Regions from separate parts of the Pseudomonas sp. GW821-FHT11G12 genome, predicted to be linked through region 2. Evidence: riboswitches for the same ligand, from Rfam matches in the RefSeq annotation. Region 2 holds a riboswitch; each other region holds the start of a gene.
The links. A riboswitch is a leader RNA that binds a small molecule or an ion and turns the genes downstream of it on or off. The one in region 2 is predicted to bind cobalamin.
Positions count from the first base shown of each region.

Region 1 (5,857 bases), on a different contig from region 2:
ATCGCGTCGAGCGTATTGCTCAGACGATAGAGCACCACGCCCGGCGCACCGGCCACGGCAAACCAGAACAGTGCGGCGAACACTGCATCGCTGCCGTTCTCCAGCACCGATTCAGTGGCGGCGCGGGCGACAGCGGTGCTGTCCAGTTCACTGGTCTGACGGCTGACCAGATAACCCACGCGTTTGCGCGCTTCTTCCAGATCATCGCTGCGCAGGGCCTTGGCCACCGGCTCGACGTGCTCGCCGAGACTGCGCATGCCGAGGGCGCAATACAGCGCGAGAATCTCGACCACCCAGCCCACATACGGCGCCCAGGACAATGCCGTGGCCAGCAGGGTCAGCGGCAGCACCGCGATCACCCACGCGGTGACGCCATGGCTGCGCCAGCCGCGACCGCCGCTATTGAATCGTTGCTCGATGCGTCCAGCGAAATTGCCGAACGCCACCAGCGGATGCCAGCGTTTCGGTTCACCCAGCAGCGCATCCAGCGCGACCGCGGCGACACTCAACAACGCCACACTCATTGACTCACTCCCCAGAAGTTTTCATACAGCAGCTCATTGAGCGGACGCGCCTGCGCCCACCCTTCGAGTACCAGCATCGGCGCCGGATAGAATTCCTTGACCGGGCCCAGACAAAGAACCGCCAGCGGCTTGGCCCCGGCCGGCAGTTTCAGCAGATCGGCCAGCGCCTGCGGTTCGAACAGCGACACCCAGCCCATGCCCAAGCCTTCGGCACGCGCCGCCAGCCACAGGTTCTGGATCGCGCAGGACAATGAGGCCATGTCCATTTCCGGCAGCGTGCGACGGCCGAAAATGTGTCGCTCGCGATCGTCCATCAAGGCTGCGACCAACACTTCCGCACAGTCATTGATGCCTTCGACCTTGAGCTTCATGAACTCGTCGCTGCGCTCGCCGAGGGCTTCGGCGGTGCGTACTCGTTCTTCCTCTACAAGATCCTGGATCTGGCCACGCAAAGCGCGGTCGCTGATACGGATGAAGCGCCACGGCTGCATCAGGCCAACGCTCGGCGCCTGATGTGCGGCTTCAAGCAATCGGCGCAGCAATTCAGGCTCGACCGTGCCGCCGCTGAAGTGGCGCATGTCGCGGCGTTCGGCGATGGCGCGGTAGACCGCTTCGCGCTCGGTTTCAGTGAATGCGTTGTCGGTCATGGCACCAACAGTGCGGCAATCGCCGACGGATTCGACGGGAAGTAAAAGTGCACGTACGAGGCGGTCATCCGCCCTTCCCGGTACACCGCTTCGGCACCGCGCCCGCCATTGGGGCTGTGGCCACGGGCAATGGGTGTCAGTTCGGTGGTGGTCAGGGAATGGTGATAGGTGTGGCCGCGCAACAGGCCTTCCGGCATGTCGACCTCTTGCAAGGCCAGCGCGGCCAGACGTTTCTGCATCACGGCATCGCCACTCAGCAGGCCGACCAAATCAGCGCGGGTGCCTTCGACATCGGTCAACGAATCCAGCAGATAGAGCATGCCGCCACATTCGGCGAGCAGCGGTTTGCCGGCGGCGTGATGCGCACGGATCGCTTTGAGCATGTCGGTGTTCTGCGACAAGGCCACGTGATGCAATTCCGGATAACCGCCAGGCAGGTACAAGCTGTCGGCCTCGGGCAATTGCGTATCGCGGATCGGCGAGAAGAAACTCAACTCCGCGCCCATCGCCCGCAACAGATCGAGACTGGCGCCATAGGTGAAGGCAAACGCCTCGTCACGGGCGACGGCAATCCGCACGCCGTCGAGCAGTCTTTCGGTCTTCACGATTTCCGGTGCGGCGAATTCGACGGCCGGTGGCAGCGCTACCTCGCAGGTGCTGGCCAGCGCTTCGGCGGCGGCGTCGAGGCGCACATCGAGGTCATTGAGTTCGCTGGCCTGCACCAGACCGAGATGGCGACTTGGCAGTTCGATCCCGGTTTCCCGGGACAACGCGCCGTACCAGCGCAGACCTTCAGTGAGGCTGCCTTCGAGCAATTGCGCATGGCGCACGGTGCCGACGCGGTTGGCCAGCACGCCGGCGAACGGCAGGTCCGGCTGATAGCGCGCCAGACCCAGCGCCAGCGCGCCGAACGTCTGGGCCATGGCCGTGCCGTCGATCACGCCGAGTACCGGCACGCCGAAATGCCGCGCCAGGTCGGCGCTCGACGGTGTGCCGTCGAACAAGCCCATCACGCCTTCGATCAGGATCAGATCGGCTTCAGCGGCGGCCTCCCACAACAGACGTCGACTTTCCTGCTCGCCGACCATCCACATGTCCAGTTGATAGACCGGCGCACCGCTGGCGCGCTCGAGGATCATCGGGTCGAGAAAGTCCGGGCCGCATTTGAATACGCGAACCTTGCGCCCCTGATTGCGGTGCAGACGGGCCAGCGCGGCGGTGACGGTGGTCTTGCCCTGGCCGGAGGCCGGCGCGGCGATCAATACCGCCGGGCAGTGACGTGGTTGATTCAAAGTTCGACGCCTTTCTGCGCTTTGATACCGGCCTGGAAGGCGTGTTTGATCATGCCCATTTCGGTGACGGTGTCGCCCATCTCGATCATTTCCGGCTTGGCAGCGCGGCCGGTGACGATCACATGCTGCATCGGCGGACGGGCCTGCAGATCGCTGAGCACCTGATCCAGATCGAGGTAACCGTGCTTGAGAGCGATGTTCAGCTCATCGAGCACCACCAGACCGATCGACGGATCACGCAGCAGTTCGCGGGACACTTCCCATGCAGCTTCGGCAGCGGCGATGTCGCGCTGGCGATCCTGGGTTTCCCAGGTGAAACCTTCGCCCATCACATGAAAACGTACCTGCTCGGGGAAGCGGCGGAAGAACAGCTCTTCCCCGGTGCTGTTACGGCCCTTGATGAACTGCACCACGCCGCACTGCATGCCGTGACCCATGGCGCGGGCGAGCATGCCGAACGCCGAGCTGCTTTTGCCTTTGCCATTGCCGGTCAGCACCAGCACCAGGCCGCATTCGTCTGGCGAATTGGCGATGCGCTCGTCGATCACGGCTTTTTTGCGCTGCATGCGCGCCAGGTGGCGCTCGTCGCGTTCGGGGGAATCAGTCATGGGGGAGCTCTCCGTTGAGGCTGGATAACGGCGGGCAGGCACAAGAATAGACGGCAACAAGCCTGGCATCGCCCACCGTGATGCCGCTGGATGGATCAGGCCGGTCTCCGGGCTCATGAGCGGCCTTGGCCTGGCTGCGCGCCTTCCCGCTTTGCAGCAGTGGCATCGGACGCAGCTTTTACTCATTTACCGTTGCGGGGGCAGCGCCGGGATCGTGATGGTTCTTCGCTTGAAGACAATCCTCACCGGCTTCCCTGTTTCACTCTGTCGACAGCGGTCACAGAGCACCTGAAACAAGCCGCGAAGGTTAGAGGGTTGGGGGTGGAGCGTCAAATGAAGAGGCCCCCTGAAAGCGAATAACTGCCGTCGATCAATTATCTGACGCCAATCTTGTGCCACACTGCCAGCAGTGATATCAAAGAGCCATGCTTTTTGAATGCAGAGAGCACATCACAATAACAAGGGAGAGCACCATGCAAGGCATGATCATCAGCAATCCGCGGCTGGAATTCCTGCGCCCGGTGCTGGAACGCTGGTTTGACTGTATCGACCGCTACAACGCCGTGCGCGGCGACAACGACACGCCGTACTGGCATGACGAAAAAGCCAACCTCGGCCTGTTGTCCGCCGCCGCGTGGATGGCCGAACTCGTCACCCTGCGCGACACCGCCACCCGCAAGCAGAACGAGGAAGGCGAGCGCAATGCCCGCGCCGACCTGTTCCTGGCCGGCGCCGAAGATCGCGCCTACATCCAGGCGACGCAACGCTGGCCGCGCGTCAACAGCCTGAATCTGACCCAGGCCCTGGCCGATATCACCAGCGACGCCAAGCGCATCAGCTACGCCAGCGATCTCAAGCTCGGCTGCCTGTTCGTCGCCCCACAGAAAGCCCAGCACAGCGCCAGCCCCGAGGAACTGCAGGACATGGTCGACGACCTGCAAAAGGAACACACCTGCGCCGTCGCCTGGTATTTCCCCTACGCCTATCGCAAATTGCGCAGCGAGGCCGGCAACTACCACCCCGGCATTGCCGTACTGTTCAAGGAGGCACGCGGCTGAGCGGTTGAACCATCGGGCTTGTGTACTTATCTATGATTAGGAATGCATTCATAGGGAAGATCAGTAATGCGCAAGCCCCACCTCGTTTTCGTCATCGCACTCGCCGGAGGGCTCACCGCCTGTGGTGAATCCTCCAGCCTGCAAGTCTCGGACGGCACCGGCCCGTCTCCCAAACTGCCCGAACCGAACAAGACCCTGATCCCGACGGTGAACATCGCCCCGGCGATCGGCTGGCCGGCGGGTGCGAAACCGACGCCAGCGGCAGGCACTCAGGTGGCGGCGTTTGCCGAGAATCTCGATCACCCGCGCTGGCTCTACGTGCTGCCGAACGGCGATGTGCTGGTGGCGGAAACCAATGCCCCGCCGAAACCGGACGATGGCAACGGGATACGTGGCTGGGTGACGAAGAAAATCATGGGCCGCGCCGGCGCCGGGGTTCCCAGCCCGAATCGCATCACCCTGTTGCGCGACGCTGATCACGATGGCGTGGCCGAAACCCGCACGGTATTTCTACAAAATCTGAATTCTCCGTTCGGTATGACCCTGGTCGGCAACGATCTGTACGTCGCCGACACCGACCGCTTGCTGCGCTTTCACTACGAACCCGGCGCAACCGAGATCAAGAACCAGCCGATCAAGGTCGTGGATCTGCCGGGCGGCCCGCTCAACCATCACTGGACCAAGAACGTCATCGCCAGCAAGGACGGCAGCAAGCTGTACGTCACAGTCGGCTCGAACAGTAACGTCGGCGAAAACGGCCTGGATCAGGAAGAAGGCCGCGCGGCAATCTGGGAAGTGGACCGTGCGACCGGCAATCACCGGATCTTCGCCTCGGGCATCCGCAATCCCAACGGTCTGGCCTGGGAACCCAAAAGCGGCGCGCTGTGGACAGCAGTGAACGAACGGGACGAGATCGGCAGCGACCTGGTGCCGGACTACATCACCTCGGTCAAGGACGGCGGGTTTTATGGCTGGCCATTCAGCTATTACGGCCAGCATGTCGATGTCCGCGTCGAACCACAACAGCCAGAGATGGTGGCCAAGGCTATCGCTCCCGACTACGCCGTCGGGCCGCATACCGCCTCACTGGGGCTGGCGTTCGCCGAGGGCAACGCGTTGCCAGCACAATTCAAGGAGGGCGCGTTCATCGGCCAGCATGGCTCGTGGAATCGCAAGCCGCACAGTGGCTACAAGGTAATCTTCGTCCCGTTTGCCGCAGGCAAACCGAACGGAACGCCAGTGGACGTGCTGACCGGCTTCCTCGACAAGGACGAGAACGCTTTGGGGCGCCCGGTCGGCGTGGTGATCGACCAACAAGGTGGATTGCTGGTGGCGGATGATGTGGGGAACAAGGTGTGGCGAGTTTCGGCGGCAAAGTGAGCCAGAAACCTCATGCCCACGATAGCGAGATCCGCACTTCGCTATCGCGGGCATGCCCAACCAAAGACGCCGCGCAATTGATCAGTGGCGAAGAACCGAATGCTTCAGTTTGCGCATCGCTACTTCAAAAAATACACCCACAAGCACCGACATCAATGCAGCCATTTCCTGATCGGGAATCCGCTCGATAAAACTGATAAAACGCGATCCCACTGACCACGCAAATAGAATTCCACCCCAAAGATAAAATACATTGCCCACGGTGCCACCGATGACGTCAAAAACACGCGCTGCCCGCACGGCTTCGGCCCTAGGCATTTCATGGATGTTGAAGTAGATATACGCCAA
Region 1 covers NZ_JBXARH010000012.1:188,715-194,571, reverse strand. Annotated here, with positions in the region: gene cbiB (adenosylcobinamide-phosphate synthase CbiB) at 1-524, opposite strand, end outside; gene bluB (5,6-dimethylbenzimidazole synthase) at 521-1,171, opposite strand; gene AC1RR7_RS28315 (cobyrinic acid a,c-diamide synthase CobB) at 1,168-2,463, opposite strand; gene cobO (cob(I)yrinic acid a,c-diamide adenosyltransferase) at 2,460-3,071, opposite strand; cobalamin riboswitch at 3,153-3,378, opposite strand; gene AC1RR7_RS28305 (hypothetical protein) at 3,545-4,129, shown strand; gene AC1RR7_RS28300 (PQQ-dependent sugar dehydrogenase) at 4,196-5,509, shown strand; gene AC1RR7_RS28295 (hypothetical protein) at 5,591-5,857, opposite strand, start outside.
Region 1: linked by a shared signal. The riboswitch ahead of cobO (cob(I)yrinic acid a,c-diamide adenosyltransferase) and the one ahead of AC1RR7_RS07315 (TonB-dependent receptor plug domain-containing protein) in region 2 are both predicted to bind cobalamin.

Region 2 (5,857 bases):
ACGCGGTGAAGGAACCTGTCCTTCACCGCGCTCGGGTATCAACCGCGACGAGCGTCGAGGCTGAAGCGGCCGGCACCGAAGGCCACGACCTGCAACAGGCCACCGGCCATGGCGATGTTCTTGAAGAAGTGGATGAACTGGTTCTGGTCAGCCAGTGCACTGTGGAAGGCCAGTGCGGTGAACACGCTGAACGCAGCCAGCACAGCGGCGACGGTGCGGGTGCGGTATCCGGCGATCAGCGCCAGGCCACCACCGACTTCAACGATGATCGCCACTGCCAGTGCAACTTGTGGAAGCGGCAGGCCCACCGAGCCGATGTAACCGATCATCATGGCCGGAGCGGCCAGTTTGGAAAAACCGGAGAGAATGAAAATCACGCTGAGCAATACGCGGCCAATCAAGGCAGCCGAAGCTTGTTTGGTGTCGGAAGCGTTCTGTTCAGAAGCCTGTGCTTGAGCGATGTTTGCAGAAGTAGCCATGGGAGTATTTCCTTCAATGGGGTCCGGTTCGACTTGAACCGTCCGGATGAAGAAATGTTGCGCCTCGGCAGCTCATCTGAATAGCCGACTAATTTAGATCATTACGTTCGATAAAATAGGTAAGCTACATATTCCACGGTAACGCGCCCATGGCGACTCAAGGACACAGGCATGATCTCCGATCCAGGCACACCGACACTCGATCAACTGCGCGTATTCCTGACTGTCGTCGAAGTCGGCAGTTTTGCAGCCGCTGCGCGCAAGCTTCACCGGGCGACGTCGGTGATCAGCTACTCGATCGCCAACCTTGAGATGCAATTGGGCGTCACCTTGTTCGATCGTGAAACCACCCGCAAGCCGCAACTGACCGACGCCGGCCGCACCGTGCTGGCCGAGGCCCGGACCATCGCCAACGGCGTGCACGGTTTGCGAGCCAAGGTCAAAGGCCTGCTTCAGGGGCTGGAAGCCGAAGTGCACGTGGTGCTCGACGTGATGTTGCCCGCCGAGCGCGTGGTGGATGCGCTGAAATCCTTTCGGGAAGAATTCCCCACCGTCGCCCTGCACCTGCACATGGAAGCACTCGGCGCCGTGACTGAACGGGTGATCAATCGCGGCGCGGTGGTCGGCGTCAGCGGGCCCATGAACGACGGCATCAACGGTATCGAAAGAATCGGCATCGGCAGCGTCGAGCTGATTCCGGTGGCAGCGCCAAATCATCCGCTGGCTTCGGGCGAAGCCAACGTTCCCGGTGCCGGACGTGAGCATACGCAACTGGTGCTGTCCGATCGCTCACGCCTGACCAAAGACAGGGAGTTCGCCGTGCTGAGCAACCGCACCTGGCGCCTGGCGGACCTGGGTGCCAAACACATGTTGCTGCGCGAGGGCATCGGCTGGGGGAATATGCCGAAGCCGATGATTCAGGAGGATCTGGACAGCGGCCGACTGGTACAACTGGATTTGTCGGAGTACGCCAGCGGGCAATACACCTTCGATGCGATCTACCGTACCGATGTGCCACCGGGGCCGGCGGCGCGGTGGTTGATCGAGCGGTTTGTACAACAAGGCAAGGCGCACGTGACGGCTGTCTGAAGCGCCCGCGAAACCAATTGATATTTCACTGAAAAAAGAGCACGACATGGAGTTATCTTTGATCAAAGAAATGTTCGAGTATTCGGCTTACGCCATTCTCGGAATTCTGGGTCTGTTTATTTGTTTTTGCGGGTTGTTCGTTTGGCAAAGCCGTTTATTGCCAAGCCGGCTGAATGACATTGGTTGGAAAAGAGTTGATTACGCCTGGATCATCGCGGGCTCGATGGGCCTCATATTTCAATTTATCCAGGTTGGCCTGGACTCAAAGCTTTCAAACCTGAGAGTGGAAGAAACCTTTGGTCAGCTTTCTGCCCAGTCCCTGAATATCGCAGCAGACGAGTTAAGCGATGCCAGAATCTGCTTGCCAATTTCAGTGAAAAAAGACGACGTACTGGAGCGCGAATCAGCCCAGCAGCTCGCTAGCGCCTGTGATCTGTTTCAAAAAATTCGTCCTGTAAACCGCGTGGACACTAAAGTAGACAGAAACGTTTTCATGAATTACGACAGCGTTTTTCCAGAGGCTGAAAGATTTTCCGATCCGCTGATCGTTGAACAAGTGAAGCGCTTCAAACGGGCCTACGCCGATTACGAGGAACAGGCTCAGGCATTACACAAAACGCAATACGCTGCCTACGTCTACGAACGGTACCTGAAACTCCTTCAATTAATGGCAACACCTCTTCTGGTGGTCGCGGTTGCCCTCAGATTGGCCAAGGTGAAGGGTGAAATTCGATTAAAAACCCACCCTATGGAAAATAAACCGGACAACTCCATCTCCCCGCAAGCGCTGGCCAATGCGGTAAAGGGACTGGCAACTTCGGCCCAAGTGGACGACCTGGTCGTCAGGCTCAATAAACTCGAAAGTTCAAACCGGCTCAAACTGAACATTATCTTCATAATGATGTTTGTACTCGGCGCGGGGATTATCTCGGTGTTTATGCTCTCGAACGTTCACTAGAACCAGAACTTCAGTGATTCAATTATCAGGGTTCGCCGCAATCTCGCGCCTGCGTCGCAGGAGCTTTACATCCTTCAACGAAGTTGACGAGCGGTCATCCGAATGTTCAGATGCCGCCCTGTTTCAGGTGTCCCATGCCGCCGTGCATGGGGTGAAACGGGAAACCGGTACGTTCTTTTCGAACAAGTCCGGTGCTGCCCCCGCAACGGTAGGCGCGTGATGCTTTCGACACACCACTGTGGCCAGACGGCCATGGGAAGGTGAAAGCATCCATACGCGCAAGCCCGGAGACCGGCCTGAAATTCTGTTTGGCAAAATCCTGCGGTGGGCGGGCATGGGCCGGTGTCGGCGTGTGCGCGATGCCTTCTCCTGCATGCTCTTCTGCGAAGATCCTTTCGAGAAGACAATGATTCGACCTTTCAACACTCCGGCTCCATCCCTGTTGCTTGGCTGTCTGTTCAGCCCCCTGTTGCTGGCGGACGACGCGCCGCTCGAACTCACTCAGCAAATCGTTTCCGCGCCGTCCGTGGAGTCCACGACCGTGGCCGACATGGCGCAATTCGGCAGCAAGGTCGAGATCGTCACCCGCGAGCAGATCGAGCGCGCCGGCCCCAGCGCCGATGTCAGCCGCGTCATGCAGATGTTCATTCCCGGCCTGTACGTCGCGCCGAAAAACGGCCCGTTCGACTACGGCACCTATTCCCTGCTGGGCGGGCGCAACGATGACACGCTGATCCTGCTCGACGGCGTGCGTCTGAACAATCGCCTGTACGGCGGCCTGTACCTGGACACCCTGCCGGCCAACGCCATCGAACGCATCGAAGTGCTCAAGGGTGGGCAGAGCCTGCTGTTCGGCACTCAGGCCGTGTCCGGCGTGATCAACATCGTGACTCGCAGCCCGCAGAGCCGCAAAGCCTCCGGCGAAGTGAACATGGGCGTGGATACCTTCGGTGGCACCACCGAGGATGCGCGGGTCGAGAACATCTTCACCAACGGTTTCGGCGACCTGGGCTTGCTGGCCTACGTCAGTCATAACGTCTCGGACGGCTATCAGCCGTTTCGCAATCGCGACATCAAGAACGACAGCGAAAAGAAGCGCGCCTACGAAGTCACCACCTTCGGCGGCAAGGCGATTCAGTCCTTTGGCGACGACGCGCGCATGGAGCTGTTCTACCAATACGCCGACGCCAACCTCGACTTCGCCCGCCCGGTCGACAACCACAAGACCACCAACGACCGCGTCCAGCAGATCGCCACGGCGACCTTCGAACAGAACATCAACGAGCGCCTGAGCTACTTCGTCAAAGGCCACATCAACGACTGGGACACCCGCTACACGCGCATCAACAACACCGCCAATGGCGGCACCAGAACCATCAATCACAACGACTACTGGGGCTTCACCGACTGGGGTGTGCAGACCGAAGGCAAGGCTGAATTGCCCGGCGGCCATGTGCTGGTGTTCGGTACGGACAACCAATGGTTCAAAGGCCAGGACGATGTGCTGATCATCGACAATGACAAGGCAGAAGCCCACGCGCTGTACACCCAGTTGCGCCCGCAGATCGACGCCCTGCCCGACTGGCACCCGAGCATCGGCATTCGTCACGAAGCCATGAGCGGCGGCGACAGCGCCACGGTCGGCATGCTCACTTCGCTGTATGACCTCAATGAACACTGGGCACTGCGCGGCCAGTACGGCACGGCCTACAAACTGCCGAACGCCGAGCAACTGTTCGTCAACGAACCGGGTGACGAGTTGGGTAACCGCAACCTGAAACCGGAGAAAAGTCGCAACGCCGAACTCGGTCTCGACTACAAAGGCCTGCTGCTCGACCGCGAGTTCAGTGCCAGCGTTACCCTGTTCAAACGCAAGATCGACGACCTGATCACCCTCGACGACATCCAGTGGGTCAACGGCCAGGGGCGGATCCAGATGCGCGGTTTCGAGGCGGACGCGAAACTGGCGCTCAACGAGCAATGGAGCCTGCAAGCGGACATGACTCGCAACCTCACCGAATCGCGCGCCGGGGTGACGCTGAACGATGTGCCGAGCTTCTTCGCCCGCTCGCGCATCGGTTACGAGTCGGTTGACCGGATGTGGGGCGCCGGCGGTGCGATCCGCTATATCCGCGATGTGATCAGCTCGAAACAGGTCGAGTACGGCCATTACTCCGTGGTGGACGCCGACGCTTATCGCTACCTGGACGGCGCGCACCAGCACCGGTTGAGCCTGCTGGTGGAAAACCTGTTCGACCGCGATTACGTCACCAGCCACTCGAACAACGTCGACAACCTCGGACGGCCGTTCACCTCCGAAGTGCGCTACACGTACCGTTTCTGATGGCTGAAATCAAAACCATCGACGGCGTCGACACGCACCCGGACTGGTCGCATGTTCCCGCCCATGCCCGCCACGTATTCCTCTGCACCGGCCCGCGCTGCACCCAGCGCGGCGCCTTGCAGATATGGAAAACCCTGCGTCGGCACTTGCTGGCGCATGACCGCATCGAGACCCCCGGCGGCGTTTTGCTGACCCGCACGCACTGTCAATTCCCGTGCAACCTGGGGCCGGTCATGACGGTGTATCCGGAGACCTGCTGGTATGGCGTGCGCAGCCACGCGGATGCGCAACGGCTGGTCGAAGTGCACCTGGTGGGCGGCGAAGTGCTCGAGGATCTGTTGATCAAGGAGCGCTCGTGAGAACGCTGTGCTTTCTGGCGGGCGCCCTGCTCTGCGCTTCTCCGATTCTGGCAGATGATTACCGCAATTGTGGCGAGACCTGGCACCTGCCGGCATCACCACCGTCGCGGATTGTGGCCCTCAATCAGCATGCGGCCGATCTCGTGTTGGCGTTGGGCGCGGGCCCGACGCTGGCAGGCGTTGCCTATCTGGATGACACCGGTACGCCGCAATCCGAGTACTTCGGCGTGCCAGTGATCTCGCCCCGCTATCCATCGAGCGAAGTACTGTACGCGCAGAAACCGGATCTCGTGGTCGGCGGCTTCGCCACGGCGTTTGGCAACGGCGTGACGTCACGCAGCGGACTGGGGCGCAACGGCGTGGCTTCGTACTTGCTGGAATCGGCCTGCAACGGACATTCGCTGGATTACTTCGAACACATCCGCAACGACCTCTCGACCCTCGGTGCCTTGCTGCACAAGCAGCAGCGCGCTCGGGAACTGAGCGATGCAATGGATGCCGATCTGGAAAAGGCCAAGGCGTTAACCCGCCCGGGCAGGCCACTGTCAGTGTTCTATCTCGACAGCGAGGTCAATGGTCTCGACAGCGAAGGTCGACGGGGTTTCGTCACCACCCTGCTGGCCGCAGC
Region 2 covers NZ_JBXARH010000001.1:1,634,811-1,640,667, forward strand. Annotated here, with positions in the region: gene AC1RR7_RS07300 (DoxX family protein) at 39-479, opposite strand; gene AC1RR7_RS07305 (LysR family transcriptional regulator) at 651-1,568, shown strand; gene AC1RR7_RS07310 (hypothetical protein) at 1,615-2,526, shown strand; cobalamin riboswitch at 2,635-2,840, shown strand; gene AC1RR7_RS07315 (TonB-dependent receptor plug domain-containing protein) at 2,933-4,870, shown strand; gene AC1RR7_RS07320 ((2Fe-2S) ferredoxin domain-containing protein) at 4,870-5,229, shown strand; gene AC1RR7_RS07325 (ABC transporter substrate-binding protein) at 5,226-5,857, shown strand, end outside.

Region 3 (5,857 bases), 760 kb from region 2:
GCGCCACGCCAGATCCTTGAAGCTGATCGGTCGGCTGATAATCCTACCGTCCAGCTCCGGCAATGCGATGTGCATCGCCAGATCCCGAGGGCCGAGGCCCTGCTCGCTCTCGCGCCAACCGGGCTCGTTGTCCTGGGCGCAGATCGCCTGGATCACCGGAATGTTGCGACGGAACGGCCGCAGATGTGGCGCTTCCGGGCTGGACTGGGCGAAACCGGTGGTGTTCAAAATCACCCCAGCCTCGACCTCATCCAGCCAGTCCTCGACCACCGACAGGCAACCGGGCTCTTTCAAACTGGCAACGGCGATCGGCAGCGGATTGAGTCCGGCAGCCTGCAACCGTTGGCAGAACACGTCGATAAACGCCGTGTTGGCCGCTTGCAAATGCGAGCGATAAAACAACACCGCCGCGACCGGTTGACCGGGCAGCCAATCGGTTTGCCAGTCGCTCAGTGCGGCGGTGTTTTTGTTTGGGTGGTAAATCGCCGTGCGCGGCAGCGTTTGCGGCTTGCCCCACACGTAATCCCGCGCCAGCCAGCGATTGGCCAGACAGCGGAAGAAGTCCAGCGCATTGCCCATGCCGCCCTGACGCAGGAACTGCCAGAGCCGGTCACGATCCTCGGCGCCCACGGTGCTCAAGTCGCTGAGCTCCGGGTCGGGACGGTCATCGCCCGGCACCAGAATCACCTGCACGCCACGCTCGGACAACTCGACCAGCCGCTCGACGCCATAACGCCAATAAGCGATGCCGCCATGCAGCGAAATCAGAATGACCTTGGCGTGGCGCAGCACTTCGTCAACGTAGAGGTCGACCGACGCATGGTTCTGCACCTGCATCGGGTTGGCCAGCCGCACGCTCGGGTAATCTTCGGGCAGCTGCTGCGCGGCTTCGGCGAGCAGCGCAAGGCTGGAGTCGCCGCTGCACAGGATCACCAGCTCGGCGGGGGTTTGTCCTAGATCGGCAATGTTGTCATCCGACACGAAACCGCCGGGCTGGGTCCTGAGCAGGTGCATGGCTTAAACGCTGAGCGCGGCGCGCAATTGCGCTTCGAGCTTGGCCGCGTCCAGTTCCTGGCCGATCAACACCAGACGCGTCACACGTGCCTCATCGGCGCCCCATTGACGGTCGAAATGCTTGTCGAAACGCGTGCCCACGCCCTGGATCAGCAAGCGCATCGGCTTGTTCGGGATCGCCGCGAAGCCTTTGACCCGCAGGATGCCGTGCTGAACCACCAGTTGCGTCAGCGCATCGAGCAACAGGCTTTCGTCGGCTTGCGGCAGTTCGATGGAGATCGAATCGAAAGCATCGTGATCGTGGTCGTCATGATCGTCATCGCCTTCACCGTGGTGGTGATCGTGATGGCTGTGGCGGCTGTCGATGTGCTCTTCGGACCCGGCACCCAGACCAATCAGCACGTCCAGCGGCAGACGACCGTTGCTGGCTTCGATGATTTTCACCGCTGGCGGCAGCTCTTCGGCGACTTCCAGGCGTACGCGAGCGAGGTCTTCAGGGCTGGTCTGGTCGGCCTTGTTGAGGATTACCAGGTCGGCGCTGGCCAGTTGGTCGGCGAACAGTTCGTGCAGTGGTGATTCGTGGTCCAGGTTCGGGTCGAGTTTGCGCTGGGCATCGACCTGATCCGGGAACGCGGCGAAGGTGCCGGCGGCCACGGCCGGGCTGTCGACCACGGTGATCACCGCGTCAACGGTGCAGGCGCTGCGGATTTCCGGCCACTGGAAGGCTTGCACCAGCGGTTTTGGCAGAGCCAGGCCCGAAGTTTCGATGAGGATGTGGTCGAGGTCACCGCGACGGGCCACCAGTTCGCGCATCACCGGGAAGAACTCTTCCTGAACCGTGCAGCACAGGCAGCCGTTGGCCAGTTCGTAGACGCGGCCGGTGGCTTCTTCTTCGGTGCAGCCGATGGTGCACTGCTTGAGGATTTCACCGTCGATGCCCAGCTCGCCAAACTCGTTGACGATCACCGCGATACGGCGGCCCTGAGCGTTGTCGAGCATGTGCCGCAGCAAGGTGGTTTTGCCCGAGCCGAGGAAGCCGGTGACGATGGTGACGGGGAGTTTGGCCAGTGTTTTCATCGGATGCCCTTTGGCAAGGTGGCGGGCATACGGGACGAGACCGGCAACACGGGTGCGTGCCTGGAGAGTTCGCCACCGGATCACCCCGCCCGGTTGAAAGTGAGAATCTGTGACGAGGCAGGTCTCCTGGCTGACGGTGTTCAGGCTTTGGGCCCGGTATTCGCTGCGCCTTCCCGCTGGCGCTTTGCAAAGCGTTGGCAGTGGCGTGGCAGCGAACAGCACCGTTCACAGTTGCGGGGGCAGCCGCGGCTTGGACCGCGTTCCCTTCTTAGCTTCGGCGTGGGCCGAAGAACCTCGAAAGCGCAAGGCTACGCAGGGTGTGGGGATGGGTCAATGGTTCGTGGAGTTTGGGAACGAGAGCATATCCGTTGCTTCGGGTGCTGCCGCTGGCGGTTTCGCTCTTACAGCGACTCACTTTTCCAAACGCCGAAAAGTAAGCAAAAGGCTTTTGCCCCGGCGTACGGCACTTCGCTGAGGCTCAGTGTTCCCTCGCTACGGTGTCCATCAGGGGGCATCGCCTACGGTTTGCTTCGCTGCACCTCCTCTCGATGTATGCGGCTTCGCCGCACGGCGCTGCGCGCCTACCCCCTGATGAACACCTCCGCTCGGCCTGCCGAAGGGGCAAAAAATCAAAAGCCAAAGCCAGAGCAAAGCCCGATCAAGAGCCCCCTCACCACTCACCACTCACCACGATGAGCGTTAGCTCGAGTAAAGCTTTTGATCTCAAGGCCCGTCGGCAGGCTGAGTGGAGGGATTGATCCGGGGGTGGGAGCGCAGCGACCGTGCGGCGCAGCCGCATGCATCGAGAGGAGGTGCAGCGAAGCAAACCGTAGGCGATGCCCCCGGATCAATCCCGGAGCGAAGGAACCCGAGCCACAGCGAGGGCCGAACGTCAGGGCATAGACCTTTTGGTTACTTTTGGGGCGTTTGCCAAAAGTGACCCGCCGTAAGGGCGGAACCCTAAGTGGCCATAACCGCAGCAACGGATATGCCCACAAAAACGGATATGCCCACAAAATTGACTAAATTCCCCAACCCATGGTCTCCTACACAACTTGTTACGGGTGCCCTGCAAAGGGTGAAACGGGAAACCGGTGAATCATGTGCTTTACTCTAAAGCCATGTCAGTCCGGTGCTGCCCCCGCAACGGTAAGCGAGCGAAGCGTCAGATCCACTGTGCCCAAGGGCATGGGAAGGTGACGCTTGCAGGTCGGCAGACAGCCACCCCTCGTGAGCCCGGAGACCGGCCCGCAACACACAGTACGCATCTTGCGTCACTGAACATAACAAACCCGCGGTGGGCGGGCGCTGTTCGAACCTCTGCGTGCCCGACTCGCAGGGGTTTTCATGCGCACCGTTCACCCGCTGACACTCCAGAGGGAAGCGCCATGTCGATCATCAGCAGCACCGGCAGCAACACGGACAAAATCTCCAGCACCACCACCCTGAGCCAACGCCTGACCGCTGCGATCTTCGCGTCGATCCTGGGTGCCAGCCTGGTCTATTTCGCCGGTTTCTCGCACATCGAAGCGGTTCACAACGCCGCTCACGATACCCGCCACAGCGCCGCGTTCCCGTGCCACTGAGACCTGACGACATGATCAAGCGTATTGCGCAGACCGCAGGTTTCACCGGCCTTCTGGCCGCCCTGCTCCTGACGTTGCTGCAAAGCTTCTGGGTGTCGCCGCTGATTCTTCAGGCAGAGACCTTCGAGAAAGCCGAGCCGGTTGCCGCCGTTCACGAACACGCTGCCGGCACCGCCGCCCACACCCACGATGCCGAAGCCTGGGAGCCGGAAGACGGCTGGCAGCGCGTGCTTTCCACTACCGGCGGCAATCTGGTCGTGGCTGTGGGTTTTGCCCTGATGCTGGCCGGTCTGTACACCCTGCGTGCGCCGACCAAAACCTCGCAAGGCTTACTCTGGGGTTTGGCCGGTTATGCGACTTTCGTGCTCGCTCCAACCCTTGGCCTGCCACCTGAGCTGCCAGGCACCGCTGCCGCAGACCTGGCGTCGCGCCAGATGTGGTGGATCGGCACCGCCGCGTCGACCGCTGTCGGCCTGGCATTGATCGCGTTCGGTGGCAACTGGTTGCTGAAGATCCTCGGCGTGGCGATTCTCGCTGTGCCACACGTGATCGGCGCCCCGCAACCGGAAGTGCACTCGATGCTCGCGCCGGAAGCACTGGAAGCTCAGTTCAAAATCGCTTCGCAGCTGACCAATGTGGCGTTCTGGCTGGCCCTGGGCCTGATCAGCGCCTGGTTGTTCCGCCGCAAAAGCGATGGTCAATACCACGCATGACCGATGACAGCGCAGCGCCGACTCTGGTGGTCGGCCTGGGCTGCCAGCGCGGCTGCCCGGCCAGTACGCTGCGCGCCTTGCTCGACCAGGCCCTGCAGGCGCATCGCATCGAACTCGAGGCGGTCAAGGCCCTGGCCAGCATCGACCTGAAACGCGACGAACCCGGCCTGCAGGAACTGGCGGCACAACTGGCGCTGCCGTTGCTGTACTTCAGCAGCGAAGAACTGGCCAGTTATCAGCAACGCCTGAGTCACCATTCGCAGATCGCTTTCGAACGCACCGGTTGCTACGGCGTGGCGGAAAGCGCCGCACTGGCGCTTGCCGAACAACTGATCCAGGCCCCGGCAAAACTGCTGATTTCCAGACAAAAATACGCCCAGGCAACCCTGGCATTGGCCGGCGCGGCGTAAATTCCCGATAATCCCCGCTTTCGATCATGAGCATTCTTCATCTGAACTGCTCTTGAAGCCTCGACCTGCCCTACTTTCACAGGATCCAACGATGACCGTTTACTTCATCGGCGCCGGCCCCGGCGACCCGGAATTGATCACTGTCAAAGGTCAGCGACTGATTCGCAGCTGCCCGGTGATCATCTATGCAGGTTCGCTGGTGCCGGCGGCGGTGCTGGACGGTCATTCGGCTGAAACCGTGGTCAACAGCGCCGAACTGCATCTGGAACAGATCATCGATCTGATCAAGACCGCCCACGCCAAGGGCCAGGACGTGGCGCGGGTGCATTCGGGCGATCCGAGCCTGTATGGCGCCATCGGCGAGCAGATCCGTTATCTGCGCGAGCTGGACATCCCGTTCGAGATTGTCCCCGGCGTAACCGCCACTGCTGCCTGTGCGGCGTTGTTGGGCGCCGAACTCACTCTGCCGGACATCTCGCAAAGCGTGATCCTGACCCGTTACGCGGACAAGACCGCAATGCCCGCCGGGGAAGAACTGGGTAACCTCGCGCAGCACGGGGCGACCATGGCGATTCATTTGGGGGTCAATCATCTGGAGAAAATCCTCGCCGAACTGCTGCCGCACTATGGTGCGGACTGCCCGATCGCAGTGATCCACCGGGCGACGTGGCCGGATCAGGACTGGGTGGTCGGGACGCTGGAGGATATTGCCGCGAAGGTGGCCGCCAAGGGGTTTCGGCGTACGGCACTGATTCTGGTCGGGCGGGTGTTGGGCAGCGATCATTTCAGTGAATCGTCGCTGTATCGCGCGGGGCATGCGCATTTGTATCGACCATAAAAAAAACGGCGCTCACGGGGCGCCGTCTTTTATGCCGCAGCGAACGCCTTAGTAGTAGGCGTTTTCTTTCTGCGTGTGGTCGGTCACGTCGCGAACGCCCTTGAGCTCCGGAATGCGCTCGAGCAAGGTGCGCTCGATGCCTTCCTTCAGGGTGACGTCCGCCTGGCCGCAGCCCTGGCAACCGCCGCCGAACTGCAGCACGGCAATGCCGTCTTCAAC
Region 3 covers NZ_JBXARH010000001.1:878,413-884,269, reverse strand. Annotated here, with positions in the region: gene cobN (cobaltochelatase subunit CobN) at 1-1,014, opposite strand, end outside; gene cobW (cobalamin biosynthesis protein CobW) at 1,018-2,091, opposite strand; cobalamin riboswitch at 2,191-2,403, opposite strand; cobalamin riboswitch at 3,137-3,357, shown strand; gene AC1RR7_RS04015 (CbtB domain-containing protein) at 3,480-3,677, shown strand; gene AC1RR7_RS04010 (CbtA family protein) at 3,689-4,390, shown strand; gene AC1RR7_RS04005 (cobalamin biosynthesis protein) at 4,387-4,800, shown strand; gene cobM (precorrin-4 C(11)-methyltransferase) at 4,892-5,638, shown strand; gene nfuA (Fe-S biogenesis protein NfuA) at 5,687-5,857, opposite strand, start outside.
Region 3: linked by a shared signal. The riboswitch ahead of cobW (cobalamin biosynthesis protein CobW) and the one ahead of AC1RR7_RS07315 (TonB-dependent receptor plug domain-containing protein) in region 2 are both predicted to bind cobalamin.